DNA from 3 places in the Endozoicomonas sp. ALD040 genome. Region 1 is predicted to be linked to each of the others. Evidence: predicted binding sites of a transcription regulator. Region 1 holds the regulator's gene; each other region holds the start of a gene.
What was found. Region 1 encodes sigma-54, which starts transcription at its own class of promoters, with help from an activator protein. Its sites were predicted from a motif close to TGGCACNNNNNTTGCTNT; they were not measured.

Region 1 (2,259 bases):
TTGCACTGACCCAAAATTTATTCTGCTCGATGAACCCTTTGCCGGTGTTGACCCCATTTCTGTTGGTGACATCAAGGCCATTATCACGCACCTGAAAGCCCGGGACATCGGAGTCCTGATTACCGACCACAATGTCCGGGAGACACTGGATATCTGCGAGAAGGCCTACATTGTCAGCGAAGGCACTATTATTGCCGAGGGTGATAGTCAGACTGTCCTGGCTAATCAAAAGGTTCGTGACGTTTATCTCGGGCATCAGTTCAGTCTCTGATCATCTCTTGACTGGTCTCGCGAAAGAAGCGGGCAAAGATGTTGAGCTGATTTATTTTCATACTCTTGTTCTGAATGTTGCATGGCTGACTTGATGAATCACTTTCCCGAAGCTTCAGATGTGATTATAATCCCAGTGACATGGAGAGTAGCCCAATCAAAATAATGAGCAGACACTGAGATATAACTGTCAGGCGCTGATGGCATCAAATCTGGCACCCTCAGTGCAGACACCGAAGTAAAGGTATACAGTTGCCTATGAAGCCATCCTTACAGCTAAAAATGGGCCAGCAGCTGACCATGACACCTCAGCTGCAGCAGGCCATAAGGCTTCTGCAACTTTCCACTCTGGACCTTCAGCAGGAAATCCAGGAAGTTCTTGAATCCAATCCGATGCTGGAGTCTGAAGAGTCCGTTGAAGAACCACCTGCATCTGGTGATGAAGGGGAACAGCCTGTTGACTTCAATGAAAAAGCAGAACAGCCCCCGGAACCAGAAGAGCCCCAGTGGGCTGACAGCATACCCAATGACCTGCCCGTTGACTCCGGATGGGATGATGTCTATTCCAGCCTGCCCGCTGCAACCGATGAAGAACATGATCCTTTTGCCCGCTCCCGGGCCAATGAGTCCCTCCAGGACTATCTGGAATGGCAGTTAAACCTGACTCCCATGACTGACAGAGACAGGCTGATGGGCCTGGCTGTGATCGAAGCCATCAATAATGACGGGTACCTCACTCACTCCCTGGAAGAAATTTATCTCTCGCTACAGGAACAGGTAGAGGAACTGGCGTTTGAAGAACTTCAGGTCATGCAACGACGGATTCTTCACTTTGATCCGGTGGGTTGTGCCAGCGCCAACCTGAAAGAATGTCTCGAAGTTCAACTCAATCAACTGCCACAAGAAACCCACTTCCTGAAAGAAGCACGTCTGCTGATCCAGAATCATCTACAGGCTCTGGGTAGTCGTGACTATGCCCAAATCATGCGGCGTACCCGTCTCAAAGAACATCAACTGAGGGAAGCCCTTAGCCTTGTTCAAAGCCTCAACCCGAGGCCCGGATCAGAAATCGGCCAGGCGGACACGGAATACGTCACCCCCGATATTTCGGTCACCAAAGTCAGGGACCGCTGGGCGGTTGAACTGAACTCAGAATCCCTGCCCAGACTTCGCATCAACAACAATTACGCCTCAATGGTGCAACGTGCCAACAACAGTCGTGACAATGTCTTTATGAAGAATCAGCTGCAGGAAGCCCGCTGGTTTCTGAAAAACCTGCAAAGTCGTAACGAAACCTTACTGAAAGTAGCGGGCAAGATTGTTGAATTTCAGAAAGATTTTCTGGAGCAGGGTGAGCAGGCCATGAAGCCCCTGGTGTTGGCAGACATTGCTCAGGCAGTGGATATGCACGAGTCCACTATTTCCAGGGTCACTACACAGAAATACATGCACACTCCAAGAGGCGTGTTTGAGCTGAAATACTTTTTCTCCAGCCATGTCAGCACAGCCACTGGTGGAGAGTGCTCATCAACAGCCATCAGAGCCTTGATTAAAAAACTGGTATCCGATGAAAACCCTAAAAAACCACTGAGTGATAACAAAATCGCCGGCTTGCTGGGGGACCAGGGGATCAAAGTGGCCAGGAGAACCATCGCCAAATATCGTGAATCAATGAATATACCGCCATCGAATGAACGCAAGCAGCTTATCTGAGCCTTCAGCGATTGAGGTAACAAGCCCTTATACCACAAATCGCCCCATAGATTTTTTGTCTCAGAACAGCGCTAACTGTCATTGACAGTGATAGACTTTCAATCAGGGTTGCCCGTACAATCCCGGGGGCAGTCCAATGTCGAGAATCGGGATCAGCAGGAGAGCGTTACATGCAAGTCAACATCAGTGGACATCATGTAGAGGTGACTGAGGCTCTGAAAGATTATGTCACCAAGAAACTCGACCGCCTTGCCGCCCACTTTGATCAGATTACAA
Region 2 (2,259 bases), 3.4 Mb from region 1:
ACCACTTCATTTGTCACTCCAAATATCTCTACTGATAGCTCACTGCCCTGCTACCTAAAGATTTATTATTCTGCACCGCCCCCTGAAATGCCTTCTCGGCTCTGGCTCATAGATCGCTCCATCACCTTGTCGTCACGCATTTCAGAGGTTCGGTACATCCATGTAAAAAAAAAGGCGCCCACCGCTACCTGGAAATTTTTCCGGATAGCGATGAGCGCCTTTGCTCTCTTTCACAACGTCTTTGTTGCGAATGCCTGCTCCTGCCGCCCTTGGCAGGAACATTTTTTATTGTTGTAGCTGAGTTAAAGCATTCTTCGTGCCAACTAATTTCGGCCTCTAACTCTGATCTTTTTTCAATTTTGTTTCATTTTTATTTCGGTTTGGTGCACGACAGTGAAATTGCGCACCAACAACGAGCAATCTTCCAATCATGACGCTTTTTCTTCCAGCATGTTGAAAACATCAATAACATTTCTGGCCACAGCTGCCAGAGTTTTACCGTTATCCATAGCCATCTTTCTTAACTTTTTATAAGCCCGGTCTTCACTGATCCCCTGTCTGGACATCAGCAACCCCTTGGCCTTGTCCAGTAACTTTCGATCTTCCAGACGACTCCGGGTCCGCTCCAGCTCATCTTTCAATGACTGGTATTCCTGAAAACGGGCAACGGCCACATCAATAATGGTTTTGAGGCGCTGTGGCTGCAGATCAGCCACGATATAGGCATTAACGCCGGATCGTGTGGCTTGCTGGACGATGTTGTCAGTGGTTTGCTCTACAAACATTACGACAGGGAGTGGAGAGGTCTTATTGATCAGAGCCAGCTTTTCCAGAAGTGAGGGGGCAGGCTTATCCAGACCAATCACCAGAATATCGGGCGAGAGGTCGGGCACAAGGGTCAGCAGGTCCTCATTCTGCCCCTGTCGCTTAATGACTTGGTAGCCAAACTCATTCAGTGCCTGGTTTAAAACAGACAGTCGAGCCGAACGGTCTCCAATCAACAACACTGAATCCATAGCCTGTAACACTCTATATCCCTGAAAAGATAACTATTCACAGGCTATTTTTAAGCAAGGGCTGTACCAGAGCAATGAGGAACGGGTTTAGCATTCAGAATCAGCCAGCTGTTCCGGAAACGAAATCGATGCAAATGCCTGATGCCTGGCCAATTGGATGTGTCAGACTTCTACCATCCGGAGCTCTTTGGGCATGCTAAAAACAATATTCTCTTGTTCCCCTTCCAGTTCTTCGGGCTCTTCGGCGCCTAATTCAATCAACCGATTGATGACACCTTTTACCAGCACTTCAGGGGCTGAAGCGCCTGCGGTAATGCCCAGACTCTGTCTGCCTTCCAACCATTCAGGCTGAATATCCTGGGCTCCGTCAACAAGATATGCTGATGCGCCTGTTCTTTCGGCTAATTCTCTAAGGCGGTTGGAGTTGGAACTGTTCACCGAACCTACCACAAAGACTGCATCGCATTCAGATGCCAGAGCCCTCACGGCATCTTGACGATTTTGAGTGGCGTAGCAGATATCATCTTTGCGCGGCCCATTAATTTCAGGGAACTTGGCCCTCAGTGCATCAATCACCCTGGCGGTATCATCCATAGACAGTGTCGTCTGTGTAACATAAGCAAGATGTTTCGGATCTTTCACTGTCAGTTTCCGAACATCGTCTTCTGTTTCGACGAGGTACATCTTCCCGCCTTTAGAGTCGTCGTACTGGCCCATGGTACCTTCCACCTCAGGGTGACCATCGTGACCAATCAGAATACACTCCATACTATCCCGAGAGTAACGCACAACTTCCATATGGACTTTTTTGACCAGAGGACAAGAGGCATCAAAGACTTTCAAACCACGACGGGCAGCCTCTACTTCGACTGCTTTGGAAACACCGTGAGCACTGAAAATAACAATAGAATCATCCGGTATCTGATGGAGCTCCTCGACAAATATGGCACCACGCTGTTTGAGGTTTTCTACCACAAACTTGTTGTGAACAACTTCGTGACGCACATAAATAGGAGGCTCAAAAACATCCAGAGCCCGGTTTACGATGTCGATAGCCCGGTCAACGCCTGCACAGAATCCCCGGGGATTTGCCAGCCTGATTTTCATGCCTCTGCGCTCTTGTCTGGTGTATGAGTTTCTGGTGTATGAATCGCTTGAGTGATATTCAGAACCTTCACTTCAAACAACAGTTCTTTACCCGCCAGTGGATGATTAAAGTCCACTTCAACATGGCTCTCTGTCA
Region 3 (2,259 bases), 2.8 Mb from region 1:
ACTGCATCTGGTGAACAGCGCCTTCACCATCAACAATCTGTCGGGTATTTTTGGAGGTATGAATCGTGACCCCCAGACCCTCGATCTTGCGTCTGAGCATGGCACCACCGCTATCATCCACCTGAACAGCCATCAGACGGGGAGCAAATTCGACCACGTGGGTTTCCAGCCCAAGATCTTTCAGAGCTTTTGCTGCTTCAAGCCCCAACAGACCGCCACCCACAACGGCACCGATCTTACTGTTACGGGCAGCTTCTTTAATCGCTTCCAGATCTTCGATGGTACGATAGACAAAACAGTTTTCACGGTCATGCCCGGGTACGGGAGGAACAAATGGATAGGAGCCTGTAGCCAGTACCAGCTGATCGTACTTTTGAGTCATGCCACTGGCTGTCACTACTTCACAGGACTCACGATTTATTGATGTAATGGCTTCATTAAGAACAAGATTAATGCCTTCCTGCTCATAAAAGCCTTCAGAAACCATAGACAGGTCATCCGCTGAGCGACCTGTGAAAAATTCACTGAGATGAACCCGGTCATAGGCAGGACGGATCTCTTCTCCAAATACCACCACATCGAAGCGTTTCAGGCCGCCAGCATCTACCAGTTTCTCCAGAAAGCGGTGACCTACCATGCCGTTACCGACAACCACCAGGGTTTCTTTTCCGATCATCCCAGACATCCTCTTTAGTATCTAGCATTGGGCCGGAACAACTGCATCCTTTAGAGCCAGCCTCTTTTCTAATTCTTGTGCCTATGCAACTGCCGTGCCCACTTTCAAAACACGATAAAAACAGGAAATTCTTTCCTGAGACTTTAGCTACTCGCACAAAAATAATGCACGCAGAAATAATCAAACAGCTAAAGAGCACCATTTTGGTGAGCAGAATAAAAATACTCAGAAACTTCCCGCACTCAAATAAAGAACTTTCTTGCATAGAAGAGAAAATTCATTAAATACGCATAAAAATGCAAGTCAAATCGGTGCATTTATCATATTGGCCTGATGTTTGCTTTTGCTTGGGGAATTTCTTAAACAAGGAGGATGTATGAGCAACCCCGATTCATTTAACCTGTTTTCTTTTAGCGGGAAGACCAAGATTCTGCACCTTAGCTGGATTGCCTTCTTTATTAGCTTTGTGGTCTGGTTTAACCATGCGCCTCTGGCCCTGGCTATTTCCGAGTCTCTGGGCCTGACTCGTGAAGAACTGAAAACCCTGCTGATTCTGAACGTAGCCCTCACTATTCCGGCTCGAGTCATCATCGGTATGCTCACTGATGTTTACGGTCCCAGAAAAGTCTATTCCGGACTCCTGGCCATCTGCAGTATTCCTTGTTTTATGTATGCCATGGCAGATGACTTTACCCAGGCCGCCATAGCCCGCTTTATGCTGGGTACTATTGGTGCAGGCTTTGTGGTCGGCATTCGTCTGGTATCTGAGTGGTTCCCCGCTCGCCAATTGGGTACCGCAGAAGGTATTTACGGTGGCTGGGGCAACTTTGGCTCTGCTGCTGCTGCCATGTCTCTGCCCACCATTGCACTGCTCTTTGGTGGAGAAGATGGCTGGCGTTACGCCATTGGCCTGACCGGATTAATCTCCTTGCTGTTCAGTGTCGTCTTCTACATAAACGTCACAGATACCCCTAAAGGTGCTACCTACTTCCGCCCCAAGAACATTGGCGCCATGGAAGTCACCAGCAAAGGCGACTTTGCCTTGCTGCTGATCATGAAGATTCCCATGTATGCGGCATTGGCTCTGCTGACCTGGAAGCTTTCACCTAAGGGTGTTGCCATGCTGAGTGCCGGGATTTCAACGGCTATTTATGTCGGTCTGACTGCTATCTACCTGTTTGATGTCTGGAAAGTCTGGCAGGTCAACAAGCACATTTTCTCCGAGCCTGTGCCAGCTATTCACCAGTATCAGTTCAAGCAGGTGGCCGTTCTGAACGTTCTTTACTTCGCTACCTTCGGTTCTGAACTGGCCGTGGTGTCCATGCTACCTCTGTTTTTTGCAGATACCTTTGAACTGGATCCGGTCATGGCGGGTCTGGTCGCTTCCGCTTATGCCTTCATGAACCTGATGTCCCGTCCGGGCGGAGGATTACTCAGTGACAAGTTTGGCCGCAAGATCACTCTGCTGGTTCTCACTGCAGGCCTGGCCGGTGGTTACTACATGATGAGTATCATTGATTCCAGCTGGCCACTGGTTCTTGCTGTTGTTGCTGCCATGGCCTGCTCCTTCTTTGTGCAGGCCG

Region 2: the regulator sigma-54 is predicted to act here: its motif matches at 1,068-1,085, upstream of ACOJUN_RS16010 (ANTAR domain-containing response regulator).
Region 3: the regulator sigma-54 is predicted to act here: its motif matches at 1,003-1,020, upstream of ACOJUN_RS17995 (NarK family nitrate/nitrite MFS transporter).

Annotation. Positions count from the first base shown of each region.
Region 1 is NZ_CP184829.1:664,548-666,806, forward strand. It holds gene lptB (LPS export ABC transporter ATP-binding protein) at 1-271, shown strand, start outside; gene ACOJUN_RS02340 (RNA polymerase factor sigma-54) at 529-1,983, shown strand; gene hpf (ribosome hibernation-promoting factor, HPF/YfiA family) at 2,154-2,259, shown strand, end outside.
Region 2 is NZ_CP184829.1:4,332,543-4,334,801, reverse strand. It holds gene ACOJUN_RS16010 (ANTAR domain-containing response regulator) at 429-1,016, opposite strand; gene ispH (4-hydroxy-3-methylbut-2-enyl diphosphate reductase) at 1,179-2,123, opposite strand; gene ACOJUN_RS16000 (FKBP-type peptidyl-prolyl cis-trans isomerase) at 2,120-2,259, opposite strand, start outside.
Region 3 is NZ_CP184829.1:4,907,944-4,910,202, reverse strand. It holds gene nirB (nitrite reductase large subunit NirB) at 1-676, opposite strand, end outside; gene ACOJUN_RS17995 (NarK family nitrate/nitrite MFS transporter) at 1,053-2,259, shown strand, end outside.